DNA from 2 places in the Mesorhizobium sp. BR1-1-3 genome. Region 2 is predicted to be linked to the other one. Evidence: predicted binding sites of a transcription regulator. Region 2 holds the regulator's gene; the other holds the start of a gene.
What was found. Region 2 encodes LexA, which represses DNA repair genes until DNA is damaged. Its sites were predicted from a motif close to TGTTCNNNNTGTGTTCNG; they were not measured.
Positions count from the first base shown of each region.

Region 1: a site for LexA is predicted at 4,938-4,955, ahead of LB559_RS17150 (helicase-related protein). Genes of this name have one in related genera too.

Region 1 is NZ_JAIUIC010000007.1:14,193-29,942, reverse strand. It holds gene LB559_RS17165 (CarD family transcriptional regulator) at 1-14, opposite strand, end outside; gene fdxA (ferredoxin FdxA) at 382-720, opposite strand; gene LB559_RS17155 (RNA-binding S4 domain-containing protein) at 955-1,341, opposite strand; gene LB559_RS17150 (helicase-related protein) at 1,358-4,750, opposite strand; gene phbB (acetoacetyl-CoA reductase) at 5,477-6,202, opposite strand; gene LB559_RS17140 (acetyl-CoA C-acetyltransferase) at 6,401-7,579, opposite strand; gene LB559_RS32900 (hypothetical protein) at 7,666-7,794, shown strand; gene phaR (polyhydroxyalkanoate synthesis repressor PhaR) at 7,879-8,490, shown strand; gene LB559_RS17130 (citrate synthase) at 8,512-9,651, opposite strand; gene LB559_RS17125 (citrate synthase/methylcitrate synthase) at 9,743-10,831, shown strand; gene LB559_RS17120 (3-hydroxybutyrate dehydrogenase) at 11,019-11,801, shown strand; gene LB559_RS17115 (patatin-like phospholipase family protein) at 11,851-12,981, shown strand; gene LB559_RS17110 (TetR/AcrR family transcriptional regulator) at 13,015-13,611, opposite strand; gene LB559_RS17105 ((2Fe-2S)-binding protein) at 13,735-14,196, shown strand; gene LB559_RS17100 (xanthine dehydrogenase family protein molybdopterin-binding subunit) at 14,199-15,750, shown strand, end outside.
Region 2 is NZ_JAIUIC010000001.1:27,236-42,985, forward strand. It holds gene glp (gephyrin-like molybdotransferase Glp) at 1-467, shown strand, start outside; gene LB559_RS00130 (alpha/beta hydrolase) at 516-1,346, opposite strand; gene LB559_RS00135 (AMP-binding protein) at 1,660-3,285, shown strand; gene kynA (tryptophan 2,3-dioxygenase) at 3,282-4,118, shown strand; gene kynU (kynureninase) at 4,196-5,443, shown strand; gene lexA (transcriptional repressor LexA) at 5,854-6,594, shown strand; gene LB559_RS00155 (ComEC/Rec2 family competence protein) at 6,588-9,050, opposite strand; gene gltX (glutamate--tRNA ligase) at 9,153-10,577, shown strand; gene gltA (citrate synthase) at 10,762-12,087, shown strand; gene lpxB (lipid-A-disaccharide synthase) at 12,150-13,328, opposite strand; gene LB559_RS00175 (LpxI family protein) at 13,321-14,238, opposite strand; gene lpxA (acyl-ACP--UDP-N-acetylglucosamine O-acyltransferase) at 14,210-15,043, opposite strand; gene fabZ (3-hydroxyacyl-ACP dehydratase FabZ) at 15,057-15,524, opposite strand; gene lpxD (UDP-3-O-(3-hydroxymyristoyl)glucosamine N-acyltransferase) at 15,517-15,750, opposite strand, start outside.

The sequences.
Region 1 (15,750 bases), on a different contig from region 2:
GTGATCGTTGCCATTGCGCACTGAACTCCTTGTTGTGGTACCGGCGTCCTGCCGGCCCGAACTCGCGCGATCGGAGAAACCGACCGTTAGCCGCACAACAGATGAACCCATCGGAAAAGCCGGACCGGCAAACCGCAACATCGCGACCGCCTGGCCCAGATCGCTCTGGTCCGAATGGGATTTTCACCTTTCAGTGATTTGGGGCGTCTGCGCCATAAATCGACGTTGTGTCACCGGCATGTTTCGCTGATGTAACACAAAAAGTCGGAAGAATCAAGGTTTTGCTGCATACGCGAAGGCCACAACCCGGCGCCGGCTGTCAAGCCGGTTAATGTGACGTGCCTCTTACCCTGCGTAATACCGGCCTCTGCGGCCGTATTGTCAATCGCCTTCGCCGGGCTCGGCGGAGAAGTATTTCTCGAACTTGCCGGCCTCGCCGTCGAAGGATTTCGCGTCTGCCGGCGGTTCCTTCTTGGCGGTGATGTTGGGCCATTTCTCGGCGTATTCAGTGTTGACCTGCAGCCATTTGTCGAGGCCGGGCTCGGTGTCGGGCTTGATCGCGTCGGCCGGGCATTCCGGCTCGCAAACACCGCAGTCGATGCACTCGTCGGGATGGATGACGAGCATGTTCTCGCCTTCGTAGAAACAATCGACCGGACAGACCTCGATGCAGTCCATGTATTTGCATTTGATGCAATTGTCGGTCACGACATAGGTCATCGGTCGGCTCCGGGACGTCCCATTTTATTGGGCTTTTTCCGTCAGGTAACGCCTTTGGCCGCTGCTTGCAAGGGCAGCCATTCCTGTCGGCATCAGCGTTTCGAAATGGAATTCCAGGCAGCCGGCGCCCCAGAGGCCGGCGACCTCATGCAGGGCTTCCTGTTTGCCGGGTTCAGTTTTGCTTCAAACACGTGGTTATCCTGGCAAGCGCCGCCTGTTTTTGGACGCCAGGCATCAATCTTCGCCGAGCAATCGGTCGGTCTGGCGACGTTCCTTCTTGGTCGGGCGGCCGCTGCCGGCCTCGCGCAGCCCCGGAATTGCATCGGGAGGGGCTTCGCCCTTCGGTGCGGGCGGTGGCGACATATCCTCGTAGAGCGTACGGGCTTCCTCGGCCGGGCCGCGTCGCGCACCCGCGCCAAGGACCTTCCAGATGAAGATGCGCCGCTCGAGCGTGATGGTCAGGACGTCGCCCGGCTTGACCTGATCTGAGGCCTGCGCTGCTTTGTCGCGATTGATGCGGACCCGGCCGGCGACGACCAGTTTTGCCGCCAGCGAGCGCGATTTCACGACGCGGGAGAAGAACAGCCATTTGTCGATGCGCTGGCGGCCTTCGGCAACCATCGAAGCGAGCCGGGTTCTACTTCTTCAACTGGTCGCGCAGAGCGGCGAGCTTGGCGAAGGGCGAATCCGGATCGAAACGCACCGGACGCTCCTCGCGCGGCTTCGGCTGGAAGGCGGGCTTGCCGCCTTGCGGACCACCCTTGCCATCCGGCCTGCCACCCTTCCAGTCGGGACGGCCTTCGCGGCGGTCGGGACGCTCGCCCTGCGGCCTGTCACGTCGCTGTTCGCCTTCGGCCTGCGGCTTGGGTTTGAACTTCGAGCGGTCGAAGCGCGGCTTGCCGGCTCCATCGCGCCGTCCTTCATGGGCCGGACGCTCTCCGGGTGCAGCGGCGGCCGGTGCGCCGGCGTCCGCAGGCGCATCGCTTCGGCCGCGCGCTTGTCCGTTGCGTGGGCGATTGTTCCTGCGGTTGTCGTCGCGGTTGCGCGGGCGCTGTTCGAAACGACCCTGACGCCACAACAGGATGGGTTTTGGCGCTTCGGCTTCCGGAGCGGGTTCCCCGGTGGCTGCTTCAGTCACCGTCACGGGTTCGTCCGGCGCGGCGTCCGTTGCCGGCGCGGCATTTGACACCAGCTCGGCCGGTGCAACTTTTTCTGCCGCTGCGGCTTCAGTCTCGGCAGCTTCAGCCTCTGCCTGCGGTTCAACCGGTGCCGGTTCAGCAGCAGCCTCGGCAACAGGCGCTTCGTCTTGCACGGTTTCGACCGGAGCGTCCGCCTGTTCTTCCACGGCAGGCGCAGCAGGTTCCGCCGCGGCGTCGGAGGTGATTTCGGTCGCCGTTTCCGAAACGGCCACTGCGTCCGATGCCGGCTCCGACCCTTCGACTGCTGCCTCTGCTGCGGCGTCCGCCGCCTTGGTCTGCTCGGCTCGTGCAGCCTCTTCCGCCGCAAGCTTCGCCATCGCTGCTTCGCGCGCGGCATTGTCCTGTGCTTCGAGCCGCGCCTTGACCTCGACGGCCGGCTTCGGCTCGGGACGGTAGCCGAGACCTTTGAGGATCTCTTCCATATCGTCCGCGGTGGCGCCGAGGATCGACATCATCGGCGGCGTCACCATGAAGGACTGGCCGTCATAGGCGCCGTCCGGGCGCTGGCCGAGACCGGGCTTCCAGTTGGTCGCCGGACGGATCAGATCCGCCAGCCGTTCCAGGATGTCGATGCGCACGGCGCGACGGCCGAGATTGCGGTAGCCGGCAAGCTTGTAGAAGGTCTTGTCGAAGGCGGGGTCGATGACCACCGAGGTGCGACCCGAGGCGAGCGCATGGACCACGTCGCCAAAACCTGGCTTGTCCTTGCCGTCGTTCTTCAGCGCCCACAGCAGCGTCACCAGCCCGGCAGGCGCCGGCTTGATCAGCGCCGGCACGAAGACATGGTAGGCGCCGAAGCGCACGCCAAGCCGGCGAAGGGCTGCGCGGCCTTCCTGGTCGAGCGACTTCATCTCCTCGGCGATGTCGCGGCGGTTGATGAGGCCGAAATTCTCGACCAGCTGGAAGGCGATGCCACGGCCGATGCCGGAAATCTGGTCGGCGTTTTTCAAGTCGACCAGCGGCTTCAGCAGCGACTCGATCTGGAAATTGACGAAACGCTCGGCACGCGCGGCGACCTTGTCGCGCGCCGGGCCGGTCAGCTGTTCGTCGGCCAGCAGCACCAGCCGCGGCTTCAGCGCGTCTTCGCCTGATACAAGCGTGCCGATCGGCGCACCGATCCAGCGCAGCGTGCCATCCGACCCGAGGGCGATATCGCCATTGGCCGAGGCGCCGAAGCGTTCGGCGCGCGCCTCGAACTCGGCGGCCAGCGCCTTCTGGGCAGCGGTGCGCACCGCCTTGGCGTCTTCGCCGCCGGCGGTCTGGTCGGCGGTGAAGCGGAACCCTTGCAGCTCGCCGACATGGTGGCCTTCGACAAGGACGGTTCCGGTAGAACTAATTTCGGCTTCAGGCATGGTATTTTCTCTAAGGCGCCGCATGAGGACGGAAGTCCTGCGGTCTACGAAGCGTTTCGTCAACCGCTCATGCAGCGCATCCGACAATCTGTCTTCGATTTCGCGCGTCTTTTCCTGCCAGTGTGCCTGATCGGCCAGCCAGCCGGGCCGGTTCGACACGAATGTCCAGGTGCGGATCTGGGCAATGCGATGCGAGAGCGTATCAATGTCGCCCTCTGTTGTGTCGGCGCGGCGCACCTGCTCGGCCATGTAATTCTCGTCGACATGGCCGTGGCGTGCGAGGTCCGTGTAGATTGAGGCAATGAGATCGGCATGTTGGGCCGGCGCGATCCTGCGGTAGTCGGGCAGCGCGCAGGCTTCCCACAGCAGCGCCACGCGCTTGGCATTGGTGGTGAGTGCGCGGATGTCCTCGTCGCGCGACAGATGCTCGAGCGCCTGTGCATCGACGGCAGGCAATGCCCGTGTCAGTCCCTCGACCGGGGCGTTGGTTTCGATCGAGCGCTTCAGCGCGTCGAGGCTGGCAAAGTCGAAATGTGCGGTGCGCCATTGCAGCACCTTCACCGGGTCGAAGTCGTGGCCTTCGATCTTCTTGATCAGATCCTCGTCCAGCGGGTCGACCTGGCCGGTGACACCGAACGTGCCGTCGCGCAGATGCCGGCCGGCGCGGCCGGCGATCTGGCCAAGCTCGGCCGCCGTCAGATTGCGATACTGGAAGCCGTCGAACTTGCGATTCTGGGCGAAGGCGACGTGGTCGAGATCGAGGTTGAGACCCATGCCGATGGCATCGGTGGCGATGAGGTAGTCGACATCGCCGGACTGGAACAGCGCCACCTGGGCGTTGCGGGTGCGCGGCGAGAGCGCGCCGAGCACGACGGCGGCACCGCCCTGCTGGCGGCGGATCAACTCGGCGATGGCGTAGACCTCGTCGGCGGAAAAGGCGACGATCGCCGTGCGCCGCGGCAGGCGGGTCAGCTTCTTGGAGCCGGCATAGGCAAGATGCGACAGCCTCGGCCGCGTCACCACCGAGACACCCCTCAGCAGGCGCTGCAGGATACTTTGCATGGTGGCGGCGCCCAGCAGCAGCGTTTCCTGGCGGCCGCGCAGGTGCAGGATGCGATCGGTGAAAATGTGGCCGCGCTCGAGGTCGCCGGCGAGCTGCACCTCGTCGATGGCGACGAAGGCGGCGTCGGTCTCGCGCGGCATGGCCTCGACGGTGCAGACCGAATATTTGGCGCCCGGTGGCTGGATCTTTTCCTCGCCGGTAATCAGCGCAACCTTGTGGGCGCCGACCTTTTCGCAGACGCGGGCGTAGACCTCGCGCGCCAGAAGCCTGAGCGGCAGGCCGATGATTCCACTCTCATGCGCCACCATGCGCTCGATGGCGAGATGGGTCTTGCCGGTGTTGGTCGGCCCGAGCACGGCGGTCACGTCGCGGCCCGACAGGATCAGCGGCTCAGTGTGTTTGGGCTGGATGTTCATCAACCTAGAATAAGGCTTCCGGGACCTGGAGATAAGGCTTCTGGCCTCTGGTTGTCGGGAGCGTGCCTCAAATGGCGCGTATGACAGGCGACACATAGGGATTTCGGGCGCGAAGCGAAAGCGGAATGTTCCGTCGGCAGCCAGAAGGTGGTTCTGTCAAGCTCTCAATCAGATGCGGATTAACGGATAGAACGAGTCTGGAACGAATCGGCGACGAATCAGTGACTCCTGCAGATTCAGCTTTTGTTCACGGCTATATGTGGATTTCGCGGCCGCGACACGCACCACATGCTGAATCGCTGAACTGGCCCGTTTCGTGCTAAGAGGGCATTGCCATTAACCTTTGTCGATAAACGATCACAGTGGCTTGGCATGCCTCGACCAAGGTTATGAAATTGTTGATCTTTCTTAATCCGCGTTAAGCAATTGGCAGGGGATTCAGGCTGTCGTCGTTAACGTTCAGCTCAAAGCCGGAACGAATCGGCGACGAATCAGCGATAGCGGAATTTTCCCGTTTTGTTCACCCCAATATCTTGTGTTGTGAACAGCTTATCCACCGAGAATCCACAGGCTTGGAAGCAGGTTTCGCACAGGCCGGCCGGGCCGCTGTTAACCTCTGCGTGCCGGATTGGGTCAGCAGCCGTGCTGTCACTTCGAAGGACCATGGCGCCAACGAAAACGGGCCGGCGCGCCGGCCCGTCGATCTCTGCGCCTACATCGCCGTCGTCAGGCGAAATACTGGCCGCCATTGGCCGTGATGGTCGAGCCGGTGATGAAGCCGGCATCTTCGGATGCGAGGAAGACGACGCAGCGCGCGATTTCCTCGGGCTCACCGAGGCGGCCGACAGGAATCTGCGGAATGATGCGCTCGTTGAGCACCTTCTCGTCGATCGCCTTGACCATCTCGGTGGCGATATAGCCGGGACAGATGACGTTGACAGTGATGCCGGCGCGAGCCCCCTCTTGGGCGAGAGCCTTGCTGAAACCGATATCGCCGGCCTTGGCGGCGGAATAGTTGACCTGGCCGGCCTGGCCCTTCTGGCCGTTGATCGAGGAGATGGTGATGATGCGGCCGAACTTGCGGTCGCGCATCCCGCTCCACAGCGGATGCGTCATGTTGAAGACGCCGGACAGGTTGGTGTCGATGACCTCTTTCCACTGCTCACGCGTGATCTTGTGGAACATGGCGTCGCGGGTGATGCCGGCATTGTTGACCAGCACCGAGACCGGGCCGAGATCGGCCTCGACCTGCTTGATGCCGGCGGCGCAGGCATCATAGTCGGCGACCGACCATTTGTAGACCGGAATGCCGGTCTCAGCCTTGAATTTCGCCGCTGCGGCGTCATTGCCGGCATAGTTCGCCGCAACCGAATAGCCGACGGTCTTCAATGCGATCGAGATCGCCGCGCCGATGCCGCGCGATCCGCCTGTGACGATTGCTACCTTGGTCATGCATTTCCCCTTTTTTGATATCGCCCTGTTGTCGGGCTTGGCAGGCACTGGATACAGAACGGGCGGCTAAAGCGCGTCGCGCTGAGGTAGATTCAGGCGATGCGCTTCAGATGTTTGGTTTTATACATGTCGGTGTTCCCAAAACCGCTGCGCAGTTTTGGGCGACATGCATGCACGCCGCCCGTTTAGTGACTTTCTTCAGAGTGCTTCGACACACATGGCGACGCCCATGCCGCCGCCGATGCACAGGGTAGCGAGACCCTTCTTGGCGCCGCGCCGGCGCATTTCGAAGACCAGCGTGTTGAAGACGCGAGCGCCGGACGCACCGATCGGATGGCCGATGGCGATGGCGCCGCCATTGACGTTGACGATCGAGGGATCCCAGCCCATGTCCTTGTTGACGGCGCAGGCCTGCGCCGCAAAGGCTTCGTTGGCCTCGACCAGGTCGAGATCGCCGACCGACCAGCCGGCCTTTTCCAAGGCCTTGCGCGAGGCGGGAATGGGTCCGGTGCCCATGATCTGCGGATCGACGCCGGCGGTTGCCCAGGACACGATGCGCGCCAGCGGGGTGATGCCGCGCCTCACCGCTTCCGCTTCGCTCATCAGCAGCGCGCCGGCGGCGCCGTCATTGATGCCGGAGGCGTTGGCGGCGGTTACCGTGCCGTCCTTGTCGAAAGCCGGTTTCAGCTTGGTCATGGCGTCGATCGTGGCGCCGTGGCGGATGTATTCGTCCTGGTCGACGATGGTGTCGCCCTTCTTGCCCTTGATGGTGACGGCGACGATCTCGTCCTTGAACTTGCCGGCCTTCTGCGCGGCCTCGGCCTTGTTTTGCGAGGCGAGCGCGAACTGGTCCTGGTCTTCGCGGGTGATCTGGAACTGACGCGCGACGTTTTCGGCTGTGTTGCCCATGTGGTAACCGTTGAAGGCGTCCCACAGCCCGTCCTTGATCATGGTGTCGATCAGCTTGAAGTCGCCCATCTTGACGCCGGCGCGCAGGTGCTGGGCATGCGTCGAAAGCGACATCGATTCCTGGCCTCCGGCGACGATCACCTTGGCATCGCCGATGGCGATCTGCTGCATGCCGAGCGCGATGGCGCGCAGGCCCGAGCCGCAAACCTGATTGAGGCCCCAGGCGGTGGTTTCCTTGGGCAGGCCGGCATTGATCGATGCCTGGCGGGCCGGGTTCTGGCCTTGCGCGGCGGTCAGCACCTGGCCGAGGATGACCTCGTCGACCTCGCCTGGTTCGACGCCGGCACGCGACAGCAATTCCGTGATGACGACGGCGCCGAGCTCATGCGCCGGGGTGGCGGCGAAAGCGCCGTTGAAGGAGCCGACCGGCGTGCGCGCCGCACTGGCAATGACGATGGAAGCGGACATTTTCTTCTCCAGACTTCAAGGGTGTTGCTCTGTCGTTGGGGACTTTTCTTGCCCTTTCCCAACCCCAAGTCAAACCGGAAATGGGCATGGCGCCCATGCGCCGCAAGCAGGCCATGCCTTGCCATGGCGGCCATTCGTCCATTGCTGCGCAGCATATTTTGCCTGCCATGCAGCATTTAGTGATCCCGCACTGCACAAACTGCTTGGAATTGTGAGGCTTTTGCGCATATCCTCAAAAAAGGCACAATCGTTATCGGCGGCTTACTCAGAGGCGCGCCGGTGTCCCCGGGAGGATGTAGATGGCCGCTAAAGACGATCCGATCATCATCAAGAAATACGCCAATCGCCGCCTCTACAACACCGGCACCAGCACCTATGTGACGCTCGAGGACCTCGCCGAGATGGTCAAGAAGGGCGAGGAGTTCACCGTCCAGGACGCCAAGACCGGCGACGACATCACGCATCCGGTGTTGACCCAGATCATCTTCGAACTGGAGAACAAGGACGGGCAGAACATGCTGCCGATCCCGTTCCTGCGCCAGCTCATCGCTTATTACGGTGACCAGATGCAGATGATCGTCCCGAGCTTCCTCGAACAGTCGATGCTTGCCTTTTCCAAGGAGCAGGAGCGTTTTCGCGAGCAGATGAAGGGGGCGCTCGGCAAGTCGCCGCTCGACATGATGAAGATCACCACGCCGATCAAGGCGCTGGAGGAACAGACACGCCGCAACATGGAAATGTTCCAGAATGCGATGCGGCTGTTCACGCCGTTCCCGCCTGCGGGCTCCACGCCAGCCGCTGCGACGTCGCCCGAGCCGGCCAGGAAGGAAACGCCTGACAAGCCCGACGATCTTCAGGAACTTAAGGACCAGATCGCGGCCATGCAGCGCAAGCTCGACACGATGTCCTGAGCGCCTGGCGTTCTTGCGACCTTACACCAGCACGCCCTCATAGCGGCCGCGCGGCCGGATGACACTTCCGCTTGTTATCTGTTCGACCGTGTGCGCGGCCCAGCCGACGCTGCGTGCGAGCGCGAACAGGCGGAACGGTGCATCGCGCGGCAAGCCTAGGCTGCGCGTCAGCGCGGCCAGCCCAAAGTCGATGTTGGGAAGCGCGCCGGTCGCCGCAAAGGCAGCGTCGCGCAGCGACGATAGTGTGCCGTCAACCTCGATCACCGACAGCAGCGCCGCCCCGCGGGGGTCGCCGTCAGGATAGAGCTGATGACCGAACCCCGGCAGCGGCCGGTCATGGCTGAGCCAGCGCCGGATCGTCGCATCGGCGCCATGCCGCGCCGCATCCTCCGCCAGTTGCATCACCGCCTCGCCGGCGCCGCCATGGCGCGGGCCTGACAGCGTCGCGAGCCCTGCCAGCAGGCAAGCGGCCAGCGGCGCGCCGGTCGAGGCTGCGACGCGCGCGGCGAAGGTCGACGCATTCAGTTCATGATCGGCAAGCAGGACAAGCGCACGGCGGATCGCATCGGCGCGGCCGGAATCCACCGACCAGTCCTGCGCAAGCCGCTGATGGACGGGATTTGACCCCGCCGGTGCGCCCAGCGCGGCGGCCAGCACGCCGACCGCGTGCGCGGCATCGGTATGCAGCGAGGCGGCGCTGCGCCCGAGCGACGGGCGCCCCTGGCCGGCAAGCACGGCAAGTTGCGCAAAGGCCGAGGCTCGGCCAGCTTGATGGGGTGCGTCCGGCGACGCTGCTTCGAAAGCCACCGGTTTCGGCAGAGCCCACAGAACGGCGGCGGCTTCTTCCAGTGTGGCGTGCCCGGAGAGCACTGCGGCGTCCTGCCCGCGATAGATGAGCCGACCTTGCGAGACGGTCGAAATCGCCGTTACGATCGAGGGCTCGCCCCAGGCGATGGCGCTTTCGGCGATGACTGACGGGCTGCGGCCGCGCGCCCGGCGGGTCGCCAGTGCGGCGATATCGTCGGCGCGGTACTGGCTGCGGCGCGGATCGGCGCGGTCGGGCCGCATGCCGATGCGCCCACGGCTGACATAGGCGTACAGCGTCTGCGCCCGCACCTTGAGTCTCTCCAGCGCCTCTTCCCGGGACAACCACTCGGACATATCTGCCCTGATATTGATTCTATTGATCAAGATTGATGGAAACGTTGCCCATCTCTATCTCCGATCCGGAAATGCTTCAAGGAGACAGGCTATGGCGAATGGGCTCGATGATGTGGTGGCGGCGGAAACCGTGCTTTCCGATGTGGATGGTCTTGGCGGCCGTCTGACGATCCGAGGTCATTCGCTGCCGGAGTTGGCCGGCCGTTGGAACTATGCCCAGGTGGTTAGGCTGCTGCTCGACGGCTTCTTCAACGACCTTCCCGATGATGCGCAACTGACGCGGGCGCTGGGACAGGCGCGTGCGGACGTGTTCGAACGGCTCTTGCCCTCGCTGACTTCGCTGGCGCCGCTCGATGTCTACAGCGCCATGCGCGCCGGCATGGCGCAGTTGCCGGATGGCGAGACCTTGACCGACGCCTTGCTGCTGATCGCGGCGCCCGCCGTGCTGACGCCGGCGCTGCTGCGCCTGCGGCGCGGCGAGGCGCCGATCGCGCCGGACAGCCGCACCGATCATGCCGCCGACATGCTGAGGATGCTGAGCGGCCGCGCCGCCTCGCCGGCGCTCACAAAAGCGCTCGACACCTATCTGGTGACCGTCTGCGACCACGGCCTCAACGCATCGACCTTTGCGACGCGCGTGGTCGCCTCCACGCAGGCCGGCCTGACATCCTCTGTGCTGGCCGGGCTTGGCGCGCTCAAAGGGCCGCTGCATGGTGGCGCGCCTGGCCCCGTCATCGAGATGCTGGATGCGATCCAGGCGCATGGCGATGCCGCCGGCTGGCTGCGCAACGAGATCGCGCAGGGCAGGCGCATCATGGGGTTCGGCCACCGCATCTACCGTGTGCGCGATCCGCGCGCCGATGTGCTGAAGGCCGTGGTGCGGCAACTCGGCGGCGAGGGCGAAACCGGTCGCCGGCTGGCATTTGCGGAGACCGTCGAGCAAACGGCGCTCGAGGTGCTTAGGATCGCCAAGCCGCAGCGTTCGCTGCAGACCAATGTCGAGTTCTACACCGCGCTGGTGCTGCAAGCGGCGGGCTTTCCGCCGCAAGCTTTCAGCAATGTCTTTGCCGCCGGGCGCGTGGCCGGCTGGATCGCGCATGCGCGTGAACAGCAGACGACTGGACGGCTGATCCGACCGCAGTCGCGCTATGTCGGGCCGGTGCCGGACCTGGTCGCCTGAGGTTCTTTCGGCGCCTGGCGAGCGACACCGATCCGATCAGGATCCTCCTGGTGAGCGGCCGTGTGGCCGCTCATGACGAAAATTTCATCTCGTCGAAAAATTCTGGCCGCTGTTATTGCGTCGCATTGAGCATATATGCTGCACTGCAACATAAGATCGCTCTTGCCGCAACCAGAGGATTTCGACCTTGGCCGCCAGAAAAACCGCAGTCATCACCGGCTCCACATCGGGCATTGGCCTGGCCATCGCCCAGGCGTTGGCGGCCGAAGGCCATAATGTCGTCGTCAACTCCTTCTCCGACACGGCTGCCGACCACGCCATCGCTGACGCGATCGCCAGACAGCACAAGGTGAAGACGGCCTATATCAAGGCCGACATGTCGAAGCCGGCCGAATGCCGGGCGCTGATCGCCAAGGCGGCCGAGACATTCGGTTCGGTCGATATTCTCGTCAACAATGCAGGCATCCAGCATGTCGCCCCGGTGGAAGAGTTCCCGATCGAGAAATGGGACGCCATCATTGCCATCAACCTGTCGTCGGCGTTCCACACCATCGCGGCCGCCATCCCGCTGATGAAAAAGGCCGGCGGCGGCCGGATCGTCAACATCGCCTCGGCGCATGGCCTGGTCGCGTCACCGTTCAAATCGGCCTATGTCTCGGCCAAGCACGGCATCATGGGATTGACCAAAACCGTTGCGCTCGAACTGGCGCGCGAAAAAATCACCTGCAACGCCATCTGTCCCGGCTATGTGCTGACGCCGCTGGTCGAGGCGCAGATCCCCGACCAGATGAAAGCCCATCAGATGGACCGCGAGACCGTCATCCGTGAGGTCATGCTGGACAAGCAGCCGACCAAGGAATTCGTCACGGTGGAGCAGATCGCGGCAGCGGCGGTGTTCCTGTGCTCGGACGCGGCGGCGCAGGTCAACGGCACGCATCTCTCGGTCGACGGCGGCTGGACCGCCGCGTGAGGCGCAAAACTCTCTCATCCACCCAAAGGGACAGATCAAGGACGACGCCATGACCAAGAACGGCAAGGCGGAGGAGACGAAGAAGATCAACGTAGCGCTTCAGGGCGGCGGCTCGCACGGGGCCTTTTCCTGGGGTGTGCTCGACCGGCTGCTGGAGGACGGACGGCTGGAGATATCAGCAGTGTCCGGCACCAGCGCCGGCGCCATGAACGCGGTGGCGCTGGCCGACGGATATGTGCGCAGCGGTGTCGAAGGCGCGCGGCAAAAACTTGACGATTTCTGGCGCGCGGTGGCGGCCAAGGGGCGGTTCAGCCCGGTGCAGCGCATGCCGTGGGACGTCGCCTGGGGCAACTGGTCGATCGAGAACACGCCCGGCTATCTCTTCTTCGACACCATGTCGCGGGTGTTCTCGCCCTATGTCGCCAACCCACTCGGCCTCAATCCGCTGCGCGACGTGGTGCAGCAGGAGATCGATTTCGAGAACGTCCGCGCCTGCAAGTCGATGGAACTGTTCATCTCGGCGACCAATGTCGAGACCGGACAGTTGCGCGTCTTTTCCGACGGCGAGATCGACCTCGATACGGTGATGGCCTCGGCCTGCCTGCCGCAATTGTTCCGCGCCGTCGAGATCAAGGGCGTGCCCTATTGGGATGGCGGCTATGGCGGCAATCCGGCGCTTTATCCGTTCTTCAAGACGGCCGCGACCGAGGACGTGCTTCTGGTGCAGATCAATCCGGTGGTGCGCGAGGGAACACCAAGAAGCGCCAACGAGATCCAGAACCGCATCGACGAGATCACCTTCAACGCCGGGCTGCTGCGCGAATTCCGCTCGATTGCCTTCGTCAAGGAGCTGATCGCCGCCGGCCGTCTGCCGCATGGCGAGTATCGCGACATCCGCATGCACCGCATCGATGCCGACGAGGCGTTCAAGGACCTGTCGGCGTCCTCGAAGGTCAATGCCGAATGGGCGTTCCTGACCTATCTCAGAGATCTCGGCCGCACCGCCGCCAGCGACTGGCTGGAAGAGAATTACGACGCCGTCGGCAAGCGACCGACGCTCGATCTCTCCGGCGAACTGGATGACGGCTACAAGCCGGTGCGCGGTCCGGCACCCGGCCGGCGGGTCAAGGAATTTCTTGCGGCGCGCAAGAACCCGGAGGCGGAGCGCCGGCGCGCCTGAGCGACCAATCGATGTGCATCGATTGGTCCGCAATCATGCTTTCAAGGTCAGGTCGATCACCCTGATCAGGGCAGCGGCTGCCTGCCGCTGCCCCTCCGGATCTCTGATCCGCGCCTTCATGCCTTCCAGCCCGTCGAGCAGCATGTCGGCAAGCAGTTGCGCCGACAGGCCCCTGGCCGCCAGATCGACGCCGTTCCTGGCTGCCTCGCCCTCTATCGCGGCGCCGATGTGTTGGCCAAGCCCGCCGCGCCAGCAGCCCACCAGATCGCCAAGGCTCGATTTCATGTCCAGCAATTCGGCGCCGTGCGGCGAGGCAACGACCGCGCTCATCATCGAGATAAAGGCCTCATCGATGGCTCGCATCATGCGCTCGTTGAAAGGGCCATCGCCGGCTAGGGCAAATCTTGCCGCCTCGACCGAGCGCGACAGGATCATCATGGCGATGGCGCGGAAAATGTCGGTCTTGTTCTTGAACAGGAGATAGAGCGCCGGGCGCGACATGTCGGCGGCACGGGCGATGTCGTCCATGGTGGTGCGCGAGAAGCCATAGGCCAAAAACACCTTCATCGCGCCATCCAGAATACGGGCGCGTTTGGGATCGGCGGTGGCGATGTCTTCGATCTGGTTCATCGAGCAATTCTATCCTGCAAAATCCTAATTGACAAAATGACGAAATTTGTCAATCTGTATCGGAGCGAAACGGCCGGGAGGCCGCTTCGCCCTTGGCAGTGGACGACAACAAAGGGTATCCCCATGCGCCTCACCGTCGACGGTCAGTCATTCGATATCGACGCCGATCCGGACATGCCGCTGCTGTGGGCACTGCGCGATCTCATTGGCAAGACCGGGCCAAAGTTTGGCTGCGGCATCGCCGCCTGCGGCGCCTGCACTGTGCATGTCGACGGTCAGCCGGTGCGTTCCTGTTCGTTTCCCGTCGGCGAGGTCGGCGGCGCCGTCACCACCATTGAAGGCATCGGCACGGCAGGCGGACTGCATCCGGTGCAGCAGGCATGGCTGGAGGAACAGGTCGCGCAATGCGGCTACTGCCAGGCCGGCCAGATCATGAGCGCGGTGGCGCTGCTCGATGAAGTCGCCGACCCAAGCGATGCCGACATCGACAACGCCATGGGCGGCAATCTCTGCCGCTGCGGCACCTATCCCAAAATCCGCTCGGCCATCAAGAAGGCCGCGGCGCTCAAGACGGCGGGGCTCTGACCATGGCCAGGGTCGGAAAGATCGCCCGCCGCACGTTTCTGATTGGCGCTGCCGCTGTCGCTGGCGGCGTTGCCGTCGGCTACTACTATTATCGCAAGCCGTTCCCGAACCCGCTCGAGGCCGAGCTTGGCAAGGGCGAGGCGACGTTCAACCCTTATGTGAAAATCGGCGCCGACAACACCATCACCATCGTCGCGCCGCGCGCCGAGATGGGGCAAGGCATCTCGACGACGCTTGCGGCCATGGTCGCAGAGGAACTCGACGTCGGGCTCGACCGGGTCATGGTCGAGCATGGACCGGCATCCCATGCCTATTACAACGCCGCGATCCTCGAGGAGGGCGGTCCGTTCGCCTTCTTCGATGAAAGCCTGACCGCGCAGGCGGTGCGTTCCGGTCTCGGTGTGGTCGGCAAATTCCTTGCCCTGCAGGGCACCGGCGGTTCGGCTTCGACACGCGACGGTTTTGACAAGATGCGGCAAGCGGGTGCCGCTGCCCGGCAGATGCTGGTCGCAGCGGCAGCGCAAAAACTGGGTGTCGCGGCGGCCGATCTGGAAACGGCCGACGGTTCGATCCTGTACAAGGCGTCCGGCAAATCGCTGACCTACGGCGCGGTCGCCGCGGCTGCCGCCGCGATGGCGCCGCCGGCCGAAGTCAGGCTCAAGGACCGGGCCGACTGGAAGCTGCTGGGAAAGCCGCAGAAGCGCATCGACATGCTGGCAAAGCTCACCGGGGCGCCGATCTTCGGCATCGATGTCCGGCTGCCGGAGATGGTCTACGGCACGGTCAAGATGAGCCCGCGCTTCTGGTCGAAGCCGGTCAAGGCGGACCTCTCCAAAGCCGAGAAAATGCCTGGGGTGATCAAGATCGTGCCGCTCGAGACGAATTACGGCCATGGCTTCGGTATCATCGCGAATAATACATGGGCAGCATTCAAGGCGGCCGAGGCGATCGACGCCCAGTGGTCCGATCCTGAATATCCGCTCAGCAGCGCCGCCATTTCAGATGTGCTGAAGCAGGCGCTTGCCACCAAGGGGTCGGTGATGCGCGACAATGGCGATGTCGAAACCGCCTTTGCCGACGCGCCGCGCGAAAGCATCATCGAGGCAGACTATGCCGTGCCCTATCTGGCGCATGCGACGATGGAGCCGATGAACGCCACGGCACAGTTCAGGGACGGTGCGCTCGACATCTGGTGCGGCAACCAGGCGCCGACCCTGGTGCGGCAGCTTTGCGCCAACGCGGTCGGCATCGAGCAGGACAAGATCAATGTGCACACCACCTTCATGGGCGGCGGTTTCGGCCGGCGCGTCGAGATGGACTACGCGCTGTGTGCCGCGCTGATGGCGAAGGAGACGGGCGGACGCCCGATCAAGGTGACGTGGACGCGTGAAGAAGACATGCGGCACGACGCCTATCGGCCGGCTGCTATCGGCAAGTTCCAGGCGCGGCTCGGTGACGATGGCATGCCGATCGCGGTCGACATGAAGATGGCCTCGCCATCGGTGATTGCCGGTACGCTGCGCCGGCTGTTCCCCTCGGTATCGCCGCTCGGTC
Region 2 (15,750 bases):
CGCTTGGTGGCGCCTCGGTCGGCGATCACGACCTGATCCACGATGTGCTGACCGGCGAAGGCATGACGCTCGGCTTCTGGAAGATCGCCATGCGCCCCGGCAAGCCGCTGATGTTCGGCCGCCTCGGCGATATCAGGTGCATCGGCCTGCCCGGCAACCCGGTGGCAAGCCTGGTCTGCTCGCAACTGTTCCTGAAGCCGCTGCTGGCGCGGCTCGGTGGCCGCAACCATCGCCAGGACATTCGCCCAGCGCGACTGGGTACCGCAATGCCGGCCAATGATTTGCGCCAGGACTATGTCCGAGCCGTGGTCAGGGAAGATGACGGCGCGCTGGTGGCGACGCCGTTCGGCATTCAGGATTCCTCGATGCTGAGAATGCTGGCCGACGCCAACGGGCTGATCGTGCGGGCGCCGTTTGCCCCTGCAGCAGCCGCGGGCGAGGCTTGCAGCGTTTTGATGCTGCGCTGAGGAATTCCAGGCAAGCCGTTCATAACAGACGAGAAAGTGATCTCGGCTCTAGTTCGAGATCAAGCTCTGCGTCAGCGGATGCGCCGGATCGGTAAGGCCGTCGACAATGTCGTAGTGATGCCGGTCGGGCTCGACCACGGTGCTGGTGGTGGCGCCAAGGCCGGTCCAGATGTTGGCAAGCAACGCATTCTGGCGCAGGAACTCGGCGCGCTCACCGCCGCCGGCCCAGCAGGTGATGCGGGCGCCATCCATCGGGCGCAGCAGGGCTGGGCTTTCAGCCAGCGCCTCCTCTTCGTCGATTGCCAGGTCCTTGTTCATGCCGGTGCGCATGAGCGGACGCAAATCGTGTAGACCTGAAATCGAAACGACATGGCGTATGCGCCGCGCCACATCCGGCGCCAGAGGCGTGGTTGTCGTCACCATCCGGGTGGCGAGATGGCCGCCGGCCGAATGTCCGGTCAGCATCAGCGGTCCGTCAACCATTGCCGCTGCCTTGCCAATCGCCGCCCCGACCTCCCGGACGATGCCTGCGATGCGTATGTCCGGGCACAGCGTGTAGGAGGGCATCGCAACGGCGAAGCCGCTGCCGACCGCGCCATTGGCGAGATGCGACCACAAGCTCTTGTCGGTCTCCAGCCAGTAACCGCCATGGATAATCACCACCAGTCCTTTGGGCGCGGCCTTGGGAAGGAAAAGATCGAGCCGATTTCGCGGCCCGTCGCCATAGGCGATGTCGAGCCGTGCCCGGCTCTCTGCCGAGAGCGCATCGCGGAATGCTGCCGCTGGCTCGGCCCAGGCGGCTGGCCAACGGTCGCTGCCGGCAATGTTCGCGCCGTTGGCATAGGCATCATCCCAATCGACGATGTGACGTTCGAACATCTGCGCCCTCCCCCAAAACGGCATCGCTGTTGCGCTAGCAATGGCCAGCGCCACGCCATGCGTCAATGCTCCAGGGCAAAAACATTTTAGGCTTGAAACAAATTTCGACTGGTGCGATCCTGCCCGTACGAACAGCCGACAATGGGAGGTCTGCTGTGCTGCCCTCACCTGCAGATGTTCACCCTTTCGGCGCGCATCTCCGAGCAGGCGTGATGGGCAGCACGAAGCCTCCTCAGAGCAGGACCTTAGGATCCACCACATCCAGCCAAGGCGCATTGCGCACTGGCCAGGCAGCAGACGGGAGAGCGGCGACATGCTTGGGCCTTCAGCGCATATCGACACGTTCACGCGCGATCACCTGCCGCCGCCGGAGCAATGGCCCGATATACTGCTCGACGGCTTCGACTATCCCGAACGCCTCAACGCCGGTGTCGAACTGACCGACCGGCTGGTCGAGAAGGGCCTCGGCGACCGCACAGCCCTGATCGGCAATGGCCGCCGCCGCACCTACAAGGAACTGTCCGACTGGACGAACAGGCTCGCCCACGCGCTGGTCGAGAATTATGGCGTCGAGCCCGGCAACCGGGTGCTGATCCGCTCGGCCAACAACCCCGCCATGGTCGCCTGCTGGCTGGCTGCCACCAAGGTCGGCGCCGTGGTCGTCAACACCATGCCTATGCTGCGCGCCGGCGAACTGGCCAAGATCGTCGACAAGGCGGAAATCACCGTCGCGCTCTGCGACACCAGGCTGATGGACGAGATGACCGCCTGCGCCAAGGACAGCACCTTCCTCAAACAGGTCATAGGCTTCGACGGCACCGCCAACCATGATGCCGAGCTCGATCGTGCCGCTCTCGACAAGCCGGTGACATTCACCGCCGTCAACACCGGCTGCGACGATGTCGCGCTGCTCGGCTTCACCTCGGGCACGACAGGCGTGCCGAAGGCGACGATGCATTTCCACCGCGACCTCCTGATCATCGCCGACGCCTATGCCCGCGAAATCCTGGAGGTGACGCCGGACGACATCTTCGTCGGCTCGCCGCCGCTGGCCTTCACCTTCGGCCTTGGCGGGCTCGCTATCTTTCCCCTGCGCTTCGGTGCGGCGGCGACGCTGCTGGAGCAGGCGACGCCACCCAACATGATCCACATCATCGAGACCTACAAAGCCACGATCTCCTTCACCGCACCGACTGCCTACCGCGCCATGCTGAAGGCCATGGATGAAGGTGCCGATTTGTCTTCGCTGCGGGTTGCCGTTTCAGCCGGCGAAACCTTGCCCGCTCCGGTTTTCGAAGAGTGGACGCAAAAGACCGGCAAGCCGATCCTCGACGGCATCGGCGCCACCGAAATGCTGCACATCTTCATCTCCAACCGCTTTGGCGACATGAAGCCCGCGTCGACCGGCAAGCCGGTCGGCGGCTACGAGGCGCGCATCGTCGACGACGAGATGCGCGAAGTACCGCGCGGCGCGACCGGCAGGCTGGCGGTGCGCGGCCCGACCGGCTGCCGCTACATGGCCGATATCAGGCAGAAGGACTACGTGCGCGACGGCTGGAACATCACCGGCGACACCTTCACGCAGGACGAGGACGGCTTCTTCCATTTCGCCGCGCGCTCCGACGATATGATCGTCAGCGCCGGCTACAACATTGCCGGCCCCGAGGTCGAGGCCGCACTTCTGTCACATCCCGACGTCGCCGAATGCGCGGTGATCGGCGCCGAGGACGCCGAGCGCGGCCAGATCGTCGAGGCGCATGTCGTGCTGGTGCAGGGCGTGGCGCCTGACGCATTGACCACCAAGCGCCTGCAGGACCATGTCAAGGCGACGATCGCGCCCTACAAATACCCGCGATCGGTGAAATTCATTGCTGCTTTGCCCAAGACCCAGACCGGCAAGATCCAGCGCTTCCGGCTGCGCACGGAGAAAGTCAATTGAGCGAGCCCTACGATCCGGCGTCCGAAGGCGCACAGATGTCGTTCAACGAGCGCATGTCGTACAGCGACTATCTGCACCTGGAGAAAGTGCTGGAGGCGCAGACGCCGCTGTCGTCGGCGCATGACGAGATGCTGTTCATCATCCAGCACCAGACCTCGGAACTGTGGATGAAGCTCGCTTTGCACGAGATTGGCGCCGCGATCCGCTCGATCCGCGCCGACCGGCTCGAGCCGAGCTTCAAGATGCTGTCGCGAGTCGCGCGCATCTTCGAGCAGCTGAACAATGCCTGGGATGTGCTGCGGACGATGACGCCCAGCGAATATACCGAGTTTCGCGACGCGCTCGGCCAGTCCTCGGGTTTCCAGTCCTGGCAGTATCGCGCCATCGAGTTCATGGCCGGCAACCGCAACCTGGCCATGCTCGGCCCTCACAAGCATCGGCCTGACCTCAGCGGAAAGCTGGAAGCCATTCTGGCCGAGCCATCGCTCTACGACGAAGCGCTGCTGCTTTTGGCGCGCAACGGATGCGACATCGGTGCCGATGCCAGGCGCACGGACTGGCGTGAGACGCGAACCGAGAATGAAGAGGTCCTGGTCGCCTGGCAGACTATCTACCGCGATCCGCAGCGCTACTGGATGTTCTACGAACTGGCCGAGAAGCTGGTCGACTTCGAGGATTATTTCCGCCGCTGGCGCTTCAACCACGTCACCACGGTGGAGCGCATCATCGGTCTGAAGCGCGGCACCGGCGGCACGTCGGGTGCTTCGTATCTGAAGAAAATGCTCGAGGTCGTGCTGTTTCCGGAGCTGTGGACGGTCCGCACTCGGCTCTGACATCATCGAAATGAGAACAGGCTCACCGAAGGGACGCTCTGTGGCGGAAACCCTTCGCGAACAACCGGGGACTGACCATGAGTGGAATTCCTGATCTCGCCGCAGTCGAAGCGATGGATGCCACGGATCCGCTGCGGGCCATGCGCGACCGTTTCATTCTGCCGGAGGGGGTGATCTATCTCGACGGCAATTCACTGGGGGCAGCATCTCATGCCGTTTTCGGCGAGCTGCAGCAGGCGGCGACGCAGGAATGGGCCCGAGATCTTATCCGAGCCTGGAACACGGCCGGATGGTTCGAGATGCCGATCGAACTCGGCGACCAACTCGGACGCCTGATAGGAGCCGCGGCCGGCCAGACCGTTGTCTGCGACACGACATCGACCAACATCTACAAGGTGCTGCACGCAGCGATGGAGATGCGGCCCGGCCGGTCAGCCATCGTCGCCGAAGGTGACAGTTTTCCCACCGACCTGTACATCGCCGAAGGCGTGGCCTCGACCCGGGATGGCGTCCTGCTGCGCCTCGCGGGCGTCGACGCGCCGACCATCGAAGAGCTGATCGACGAAAACGTCGCGGTGGTGCTGGTCAACCACGTCAATTACAAATCGGGTGAACTGCGCGACATGACGGCGCTGACGCGCAGGGCTCATGCGGCCGGAGCGCTGATCGTCTGGGATCTCTGCCACACCGCCGGCGCCCTGCCCGTCGAGCTCGATCAGGCAAATGCCGATTTCGCTGTCGGCTGCACGTACAAGTACCTCAACGGCGGTCCGGGCGCGCCGGCCTTCATCTATGCCGCACAGCGCCACCACGGCGATATCAGCCAGCCGCTCAGCGGCTGGTGGGGCCATGCGCGGCCCTTTGCCTTCGAACGGGGTTATGTTGCCGGCACCGGCATCCGCCGTTTTCTGTGCGGTACGCAACCGGTCCTGTCGATGCGGGCGCTCAAAGGCGCGCTTGCCATCTGGAGCGACGTCGACATGGCGGCATTGCGAAAGAAGAGCGTCGCGCAGACAGAACTGTTCATCCAGCTCGTCGAAGCCAAGTGCGGCGCCTACGGTCTCGCGCTGGAGACTACCCGCGACGCGACCAGGCGCGGCAGCCAGGTGTCGTTCCTTCACGACCATGGCTATCAAATCATGCGGGCGCTGATCGAGCGCGGGGTGATCGGTGACTTCCGCGCACCGTCGACCATCCGTTTCGGCTTCACGCCGCTCTATGTCAGCTACAAGGATGTGTGGCTGGCGGTTGAGGTTCTGGAAGACATTCTGCGCACGGGTGCATGGAAGGACCAGCGTTTCGCCGTCAAGGAAGCCGTTACCTGACGCACCGATCCCGGCGATCCGCCGTCGCTGCCCTCACTGCCTGGCAAATAACGGAGAGCTGAATTTCCAGCCAAAATGCCCAACTGACGTTGGCGTTTTGGCTCCGTTTCGTTCACGGCCAACGAACGTCCCGAAGGTTGCAATCGCCCCTTGTCGAGGTCGATCGACAGATAATGCCAAGCTTTGGTAGGGGATAAGCCACAGGTCATTAACCATAACAATTTCAATGTGAGCAGGCGCATTGCCGAAGGTGGCGCCCGTCGATCGTAACCCGCTGGCAAGCGCCAAATAATTTCAGTAGCCTTAACAAATTCATTAAACTTTAAACGGTTGCAGAACACAACTGGAACAGATAGTGTTTGTTCTGGGTTTGTTTTTCGATTCTGGTTTCAGGGAACCTGGGGGCCGCCATGCTGACACGCAAGCAACATGAACTGCTGATGTTCATCCACGAACGCCTGAAGGAGAGCGGCATTCCGCCATCCTTCGACGAGATGAAGGAGGCGCTCGACCTTGCCTCCAAATCCGGGATTCATCGGCTGATCACGGCCCTTGAGGAGCGCGGCTTTATCCGCCGGCTGCCCAATCGGGCCCGCGCGCTGGAAGTGCTGCGGCTGCCGGACTCCATCGCGCCAGGCCTCAATGCGGCAAAGAAGTTTTCGCCAAGCGTCATCCAGGGCAGTCTTGGTCAGGGTGGTGCTCTTGGCCGGCAGATCAAGCCGGCGCCTTCGCGGATGCCTTCGCCCGGCAATGACGACGATGCGGTCTCTGCCGTTTCGATCCCGGTCATGGGTCGCATCGCCGCCGGCGTGCCGATCGATGCCATCCAACATCAGACGCATTCGATTTCGGTGCCGCCGGACATGATCATGGGCGGCGCGCACTATGCGCTGGAGGTCAAGGGCGATTCGATGATCGAGGCCGGCATCTTCGACGGCGACACCGTCATCATCCGCAACGCCGACACGGCCAGCCCCGGCGAGATCATCGTGGCGCTGGTCGATGAAGAGGAAGCGACGCTGAAGCGGTTCCGCCGCAAGGGCGCCTCGATTGCCCTCGAAGCCGCCAATCCAGCCTACGAGACACGGATTTTCGGGCCCGATAGGGTCAAGGTGCAAGGCAAGCTCGTCGGCCTGATCCGTCGCTACTGAGACGGCTGTGGGTTGACCACTGGCTTCTCGGGTTTCTTGAAGGGTGCCAGCCCCCTCGCCTCGCGAGAGTATTTGCGTTGCGTGTGCCAGGGCCGATATGGGCTGTCCACCGCGAAGCTGATCGTCGCCGGCGTGGTCGCCGATTGGCGATCGAAGAAGACCGCGGCACTGCCTTTGCGAGCCAGTTGCCGCTTGGTGATGACGAGAACCAGCGGGTTATGACAGGCGTCATAGGCGGTGGCGTCGTTGACGACGATCAGCTCGGCGAAGCCGCAGGCTTTCCAGGTGTCCTTGCGGTCCTCGACATAGGCAATGATCGCACCGGACATGTGCCTGGCCACGCAAACGCCTGAGGAGCAATAGAACGGCGATCCCGGCGGTAGCTCAACGGCATCCGCGACGTCGAATTGCCCATCGCTGTTGTCGAACACTTCCGGAACGACAATGGTTTCCGATGTCAGCGCGCGTTTCCAGTTGTCGACGGTGAATCCGTTCGGCCGTTGCCGGCTAACGGCAAGCTCACCGCCACCGATCGGCAACGCCACCAGCCGGGCGTCTTCCGAGATCAGCACATCGGGCGTGCGCGTATCCGAGACGGTCAGCAAGCCTGCCAACGCGAATGGCAGAGCCGCGAGCCGCAGCCATGTCGTCGCCATCGTCGCGATGACCAGGGCAATGGCCACCAGCAGGACCGACTGCTGCGAAATCAGCCCGACCCCATCGACAGGCGAACGCTCGGAGATCCAGCCTGATATGGCGATCATCATCGTCAGGCCCTTGCCCATCAGGTAGAGAGCTGGCCAATCCAATCCGAAAGGCATCAGCAGCGCGCTGGCGACGGCCAGGAACATGACGACGGTGACGATCGGCATAACCGCGAGATTGGCGAACAGGCTGAGCGGCGACACACGCTGAAAATGCCAGATGGCAAACAGCGTCGTGGCGCTGCCGGCGATGATCGAGGTCATGGCCAGACCGATTGCCGCCAGCAGGAATTTTCGTGTCAGGAACCCGGGCAAGGATCGCTTCGGCGGCGGCGTTCTTGCTTTTCCCGCGCGGTGATCCGCCCAGCCGGCATAGGCGCCGACCAGAGCCGCGGTCGCGGCGAACGACATCTGAAAACTCGGGCCGACCACCTCATGCGGCGACACCACGATGACGGCGATCGCCGAGATCGCCAGATTGCGCATGGTGAGTGCTGCTCGATCGAACAGAACTGCAATCAGCATCACTGCCAGCATGATGAAGCTGCGTTCGGCGGCGACGACGATACCTGAGATGACGAGGTAGGCTGCGATCGAGAACAGTGCGGCGGCAGCGGCATACTTCTTGACCGGGCGACGCGCGGAAAAATCGGGAAACAAGGCGAAGGCGCCGCGCAGCAACCCCATGATGGTGCCGGCGACCAGAGCCATATGCAGTCCCGAAATGGAGATGATGTGGTAGATGCCGGTACGTCGCATCGCCTCATTGATGTCGTCGGGAATGCCGGCGCGCACGCCGACGATCAGCGCCGCGGCGATCTCGCCTTCGGCGCCGCCGACGCTCGCCCTGATATGGTCGGCGATGCCTTCACGGGCATTTTCCACGCTGGAGGAAATTCGGGCCGACAGCGGCATGTCGCCATCATCGCTGACGACAAGCTTGGGATTGCCGAGAAAGAACCCGCTGCCGCCAATGCCGGCAAAATAGCTGTCGAAGGAGAAATCATAGCTGTCCGGTCGCACCGGCCCGGTCGGCGGCAAAAGCTTGGCATATCCAGTGATGAGAGAGCCTGCGGTCACGTCAGCCGGGATCTTGCGTGCCGAAAGCCGTACCCGTTCCGGCGCATAGCGCAGTTTCGGTCTTGCGGTCGATGTTACGTCGATGGTCAGCCGGATACGGCCAGTTTCCATACGGTCGAGCGAGACGACGCGGCCGGTCACCTGCGTCGAGATTTCCGAGCCCAACATTTGTGTGCCCGCACGCCACGTCTCGACCTTGGCAGCAAGCAGCCCTAGGGCGCACAAAAGTGCCGCCATGAAACACAGATGGGTCTTTGGCCATGAGCGCGAGACCAGCGCACAGATCCCCGTCAGGATGACAACCGCGACAGGTCTCGCAAAGTCGGGTTCAGCCGTCAGCGAAAAATAGCCGATCGCTCCGATCGCAAGGCAGACCGGTACCAGCAGGAAGGCCACGCCCCGGTCGAGTTCCAGGCTCGCCGCCATGTTCACGCTGTGGCGCAGGCGTGGCAGTGATATCAGGCCGATCTGCCGGCGCACGCGCACGATCCTGCCGGTTCCGGCAACAGGAACAGAGGCGGCGATACCCGTTTGCAAGGGCAGCTTGCCGGAATCCGGCACGAGGGGCGACGGCGGCGGCAATGAGGCTGGCAGAGGCGCAAACAGGGACCGTTCGCTGACGCCAATGGCAGCGTCCTCGCCCTGATCCGAGCCCCAGCCTCGTCCAGCCATCGGGTCTGCCCCTTGCGCCCTCGACACCCTATGCTACATGAACGCGCAAAGCGCGAAAGTCCGCGCGACCGCACCCCGCTTCAGATGGTTTCCGAGAGTTCCATGTCCGACAAGGTCGTCACCCGTTTTGCCCCCTCGCCCACCGGCTATTTGCACATAGGCGGCGCGCGCACGGCGCTGTTCAACTGGCTGTATGCAAAGCATACCGGCGGCACGATGCTGCTGCGCATCGAGGACACCGATCGCGAACGCTCCAATGAAGCCGCGACGGCTGCCATCCTCGACGGGCTTTCCTGGCTTGGCCTGAGCTGGGACGGCGAGCCGGTGTCGCAGTTCGAGCGTGCGCCCCGCCACCGCGAGGTGGCCGAGGAGCTCGTGCGCATGGGCAAGGCCTATTATTGCTACGCCACGCCAGCCGAACTGGAGGCCATGCGCGAGGCCGCCAGAGCCAAGGGGCTGCCACCCCGCTACGATGGCCGCTGGCGCGACCGCGACCCCTCAGAGGCACCCGCAGGCGCCAAGGGCGCCATCCGCATCAAGGCGCCGACCGAAGGCGAGACCGTCGTCCATGACCGGGTCCAGGGCGACGTGCGCTTTCCCAACAAGGATCTCGATGACTTCATCATCCTGCGTTCCGACGGCAATCCCACTTACATGCATGCCGTCGTCGTCGACGATCATGACATGGCCGTCACCCACATCATTCGCGGCGATGATCATCTGACCAATGCCGCCCGCCAGACCGTCATCTACAACGCCATGGGCTGGGACGTGCCGTCCATGTCGCATATCCCGCTGATCCACGGCGCCGATGGCGCCAAGCTATCGAAGCGGCACGGCGCGCTTGGCGTCGAGGCCTATCGCGCCATGGGCTACCTGCCGGAGGCGCTGCTCAACTACCTGGCGCGTCTCGGCTGGAGCCATGGCGACGACGAGATCATGTCGATCAAGGACATGATCTCCTGGTTCGACATAGGCGATGTCAACAAGGGCGCGGCGCGCTTCGACTTCGCCAAGCTGGAGGCAATCAACGGCGCGCATATGCGCCGCATGAGCGATGCCGAACTGTTCGACATCTTCATCGCCACCCTGCCCTACCTCGAAGGTGGCCCGGCGATCGCCGCACGCCTGAACGACAGCACCAAGGCGCAGTTGCTGGCAGCGCTTCCGGGCCTGAAGGAGCGCGCCAAGACGCTGGTGGAGCTCGTCGACGGCGCGGCTTTCCTGTTTGCCACCCGACCGCTGCCGATCGACGACAAGGCGGCCCTTCTGCTCACCGATGACGCCCGCAAGATCCTGCGCAGTGCTCACGAAGCTTTGAACGGGCTTGCGGATGACTGGACAGCCGCCTCGGCGGAGGCGGCGATCCGCGAGGTGGCGGCGGCCGGCAGCCACAAGCTCGGCGCAGTGGCCCAGCCTTTGCGCGCCGCTTTGACCGGCAAAAGCACCTCGCCGGGCGTGTTCGATGTGCTCGCCGTGCTCGGCCGCGAGGAAAGCCTGGCGCGCATCTCAGATCAAATCGATTAGGAGCAAACTGGCCCAAGAAGATTGGCATTGAAAGGCGGGTTTCGCAGTGCAACATTAGGCCTTGGCCCAATCTGGCACGCACCTCCTGAAATGCGGTGGCGAATACGCGCATTGCGGTGATTTTCGACGTGTCGCTCTGCGAAATTTGCCTTTGCCGGCATGAGGAAACAAGAAGGAGTTTGCAATGACCGAAGCTGCGAAAAAACTGGATTTGGGCAAGACCCAAGAGGCCACCGCAACGCTTGAATTCGCCGGCAAGACCCATGAATTCAAGGTGCGAAGCGGTTCGGTCGGGCCTGATGTGATCGACATCGCCTCGCTCTACTCAACCACCGGCGCTTTCACCTACGATCCCGGCTTCACCTCGACGGCAAGCTGCGAGTCCGAAATCACCTTCATCGACGGCGACGCCGGCATCCTGTTGCACCGCGGCTATCCGATCGACCAGTTGGCCGAACATGGCGACTTCCTCGAGGTCTGCTATCTCCTGCTCTACGGTGAATTGCCGACCAAGGCGCAGAAGGACGATTTCGATTACCGCGTGACGCGCCACACCATGGTGCATGAGCAGATGTCGCGCTTTTTCACCGGCTTCCGCCGCGACGCGCATCCGATGGCGGTGATGTGCGGCGTGGTCGGCGCGCTGTCGGCCTTCTATCACGACTCCACCGACATTTCCGACCCCTACCAGCGCATGGTTGCCTCCATGCGGCTGATCGCCAAGATGCCGACGATCGCGGCGATGGCCTACAAATACCACATCGGCCAGCCCTTCATTTACCCGAAGAACGAGCTGAACTTTGCCGCCAACTTCCTGCATATGTGCTTTGCCGTGCCTTGCGAGGAATACAAGATCAATCCGGTGCTGGCGCGCGCCATGGAACGCATCTTCATCCTGCACGCCGACCACGAGCAAAATGCCTCGACCTCGACCGTTCGCCTCGCCGGCTCGTCGGGCGCCAACCCGTTTGCGTGCATCGCCGCCGGCATAGCCTGCCTGTGGGGACCCGCGCATGGCGGCGCCAATGAAGCGGCGCTCAACATGCTTGGCGAGATCGGCCATGTCGATCACATCCCCGAATTCATCGCCCGCGCCAAGGACAAGGACGACCCGTTCCGCTTGATGGGCTTCGGCCACCGCGTCTACAAGAACTACGATCCGCGCGCCAAGATCATGCAGAAGACGGCACATGAGGTTCTGGGCGAGCTCGGCATCAAGGACGATCCGCTGCTCGACATCGCCATGGAGCTGGAAAAGATCGCGCTGACCGATTCCTATTTCATCGAGAAGAAGCTCTACCCGAATGTCGACTTCTATTCCGGCATCACGCTGAAGGCGCTGGGCTTCCCCACCACCATGTTCACCGTGCTGTTCGCGGTCGCTCGCACCGTCGGCTGGATCGCCCAGTGGAAAGAGATGATCGAGGATCCGCGCCAGAAGATCGGCCGCCCGCGCCAGCTCTATACCGGTGCACCGGAGCGGGATTACGTGCCGATCGCCAAGCGGTGAATTAGGAAATAGTGAGTAGTGAGTAGTGAGTAGTGAGTAGTGAAGTCGACCATTTCTACTGACTACTGACTACTCACTCTCTTGACGTACCGCATCACCACCTGCGCGGCGATCTCGCCGGACGGTCTACCGGTAGCCATGCGCCGCCTGATCTCTGCAAATCCATCCTTCTGCCAGGCACGCATGCCGCTGTCGGCGAACAGTGCTTCCAATTGCCGGGCAAGGTTGTTCGGCTTGATATAGCCGTCGTAGAATTCGGGAATAAGCGCTCGATCCGATATCAGATTGGGCAGCAGCGCCGACCAGACGGAAACGAGGTACGGCGCCAAGATGCGCGCGACCGGGTCGAGCCTGTAGCAGGAAATCATCGGCACGCCGGCCAGCGCCAGTTCCAGCGATACCGTCCCGGACGCGATCAGCGCCGCATCGGCCCTGCCGAAAGCCTGCCATTTGCGCTGGGGATCGACGATGATCTCAGGCTTTTCATCCCAGCGGTTGACGGAAGATTTGACGAGGTCGGCGACATGCGGGACGGTCGGCAGCAGCAGCCGCAAGCGGTGGCCGCGCGCGCGCAGGATCGACACCGTCTCGCCGAACGGGTCGAGCAGCCGCCGTACCTCGCTACGCCGCGAACCGGGCAGGACGAGCAGGGTTTTGACCCGATCAGGAGAAAGGTCGCGCGGCAGCTCCTGCGCCTTGGCTGCAGCGAGCAAGCCCGCATCGTGGGTCAGGCGATGCCCGACATAGGTGCCCGGTGGCCCGCCGAGCCGCTCGAGCTCCTTGACCTCGAAAGGCAGGATGCAGAGGATGTGGTCGACATAGGGCTTCATCGCCACTGCCCTGCCCGGCCGCCACGCCCACACGCTCGGGCAGACATAGTGGATGATCGGTATCGACGGGTTGGCCGCACGCACCTTTTTGGCGACGCGCAACGAAAAGTCCGGACTGTCAATGGTGACGAGGCAATCCGGCTTTTCGTCGGCAACGGTCTTGGCCAGTTGGCTGATCCGCCGCATCAGGCGCGGCAAGTCGCGCAGGACGGCACTGAATCCCATAAGGGCGATCTCGCCGGCATCGAATGGCGAGACCAGTCCCAGCGTCTGCAGATGACGGCCTCCGAGGCCGACGAGTTGCACCTCGCGTCCCGCAGCCTGCCTGAGCGAGCGCACTATATCGGCGCCAAGCAGGTCGCCGGACTCCTCGCCGGCAACAATCGCGATCTTCAATGCCCTGTCAGCCATTGTGCCGCTCCGTCGTGGCAGGCAGGCCAATGACGAACAGGCCGAGTGCGTTGGCGCGCGCGATGGTTTCAGGACCTTCGAGAACCAGCGAACGTCCCGCCTCGACGGCAATCCCGGCAAGCTCGGCTGCATGCGCTGCTTCGACCGTCTGCAGGCCGATGGACGGAAGATCCGCTCGCAGTTCCTGACCAGGCTTGGCGCACTTGACCAGGACGCCGCGAGTCTTGCCCGCAATACGGCCGTGGCCGCGTAAGAGCTTTGCCCGCTCAAGCAGTCCGGCTGTTCCTTCGATGCCTTCCAGCGCAATGGTCCGGCCACCGATGGCGATCGCGGCCTGGCCGATGTCCAGCGCCCCGATGGCTTTTGCCGCGGCAAGGCCTGCCTCGATGTCACGCCAGTCCGACTTTTGTGGCGCGGCGTTGGTCAGGACGCCTTCGGCGGCGACAAGGCTCGGCACGACTTCATGGGCGCCGACAACTTTTATTCCACGAGCTTCGAGGCCCCTCGCCAAGACCTTCAGCAGGCCATCGTCGCCACGCGCGAGCGCCATGACGACCAGCGGAATTACCGCGAGCAGGCTGAGACTGGGGCGCAGCGCAAGCAATCGCGGTCGGCGCTTGATCTCGCCTGCAAGCACCAGATGGGTGATCCGGTGCCGCCGTAGCAATGGGACCAGCGAGCCTATACCTTCCAGAGCGAGGCTTTCATGATCGTATCGGGAGAGCTCCGCGATGCGGTCGACCTCGCCTTCCATCAGGATGACGAAGGGCGGATAGCCTTGTTCAGCCGAACCGGCCGCGACTTCGACCGGCAGACTGCCGCCGCCGGCAATGATGCCGACCCTGGAGCCCGGCGGAAGATCAAGACGCGCTGCCGCTGTCTCAGTCTTCGTCATCGACATCGTCGCCATCGCCGCCCTTGAGCGACGGCACAGCATAGTGCCGCTTGCCGCGACTGGTGATGAAATCGATGATCTTCATGGCGGTCGGCGACGACGCGAACTCCGCCTTGGCGAACTCGATGTTCTCGCCAACGGTGCGGGAACGATCGAAGATCATCCTGTAAGCCTTGCGCAGCACAAGGATTTCGGACCTTGGCAGGCCGGAGCGCTTGAGGCCGATGATGTTGAGGCCGCGTAGGCTGGCGCGGTTGCCGACCGCTATGGCAAAGGGGATGATATCGCCGACGATCGCGGAGCAGCCGCCGAGAAAGGCGTTGTCGCCGATGCGGACAAACTGATGCACTGCGGTCAGTCCGCCGATATAGACATTGTTGCCGACCTCGCAGTGGCCGCCCAGCGTTGCGCCATTGGCGAACGTCGCATTGTTGCCGACGACGCAATCATGGGCGATATGGGCGTAGGCAAGGAAATTGCCGTTGTCGCCGACCGTCGTCTCGCCGCGGCTGGAATCGGTGCCGAGATGCATGGTCACGCCTTCGCGGATCGTGCAGTTCCTGCCGATGACCAAGGTGGTGCGACCGCCCTTGTGCTTGGTGTTCTGCGGCGGTGCGCCCAATGTCGCCATCGGGTAGACCTTGGTCGAGGCGCCGATCGACGTCGCGCCCATCACCGAGACATGACTGACCAGTTCGACGTCGTCGCCGATCACCACATCGGCGCCGACATGGCAGAAAGGCCCGATGCGCACACCTAGGCCGATTTTGGCGCCTTCCTCGACAATGGAGGAAGCATGGATGGATGTCTTGATTTTCATAAGCACTCGATCGTCAGTCGCTGGTGACCATCATGGCTGAAATCTCGGCCTCGGCCGCCTTGGCGCCGTCGACCATGGCTTCACAAGCGAATTTGAGCAGGTTGCCGCGTTTCTTGATTTTCTTGACATAGATCTTCAACTGGTCGCCGGGAACCACCGGTTTGCGGAATTTGGCGTTGTCGATGGTCAGGAAATAGACCAGCGACGGCTTTTCGGTACCCAGGCTGCGGATACAGATGGCGCCGGCCGTCTGCGCCATCGCCTCGACGATGAGCACACCCGGCATGACCGGCTGCTCAGGGAAATGGCCCTGAAAATGCGGCTCGTTTATGGTCACGTTCTTGATGCCAACAGCGGATTCGTCGCCATCGATGTCGACGATACGATCGATCATCAGGAACGGATAGCGGTGCGGCAGGAGCTTCATCAGCCCCATGATGTCGACCGCCTCCAGCGTCGTCGACGCGATCATGTCAGCCATTGCCTCCCTCGCCCTGTTTGCGGGTCCTGGCGAGCTTGCGCAGCATGGCTATCTCCCGCATGGCTTCCGCCATCGGCTGTGCCGGATAGCCGCCCCAGATCTCGCCTGCAGGGACATTGCTCATAAATCCACTTCTGGCGGCAAGCTTGGCCCCTGTCCCTATGGTCAGGTGATCCGCAAGCCCCACGCCGCCGCCCATGGTGACATTGTCACCCACGACCACAGA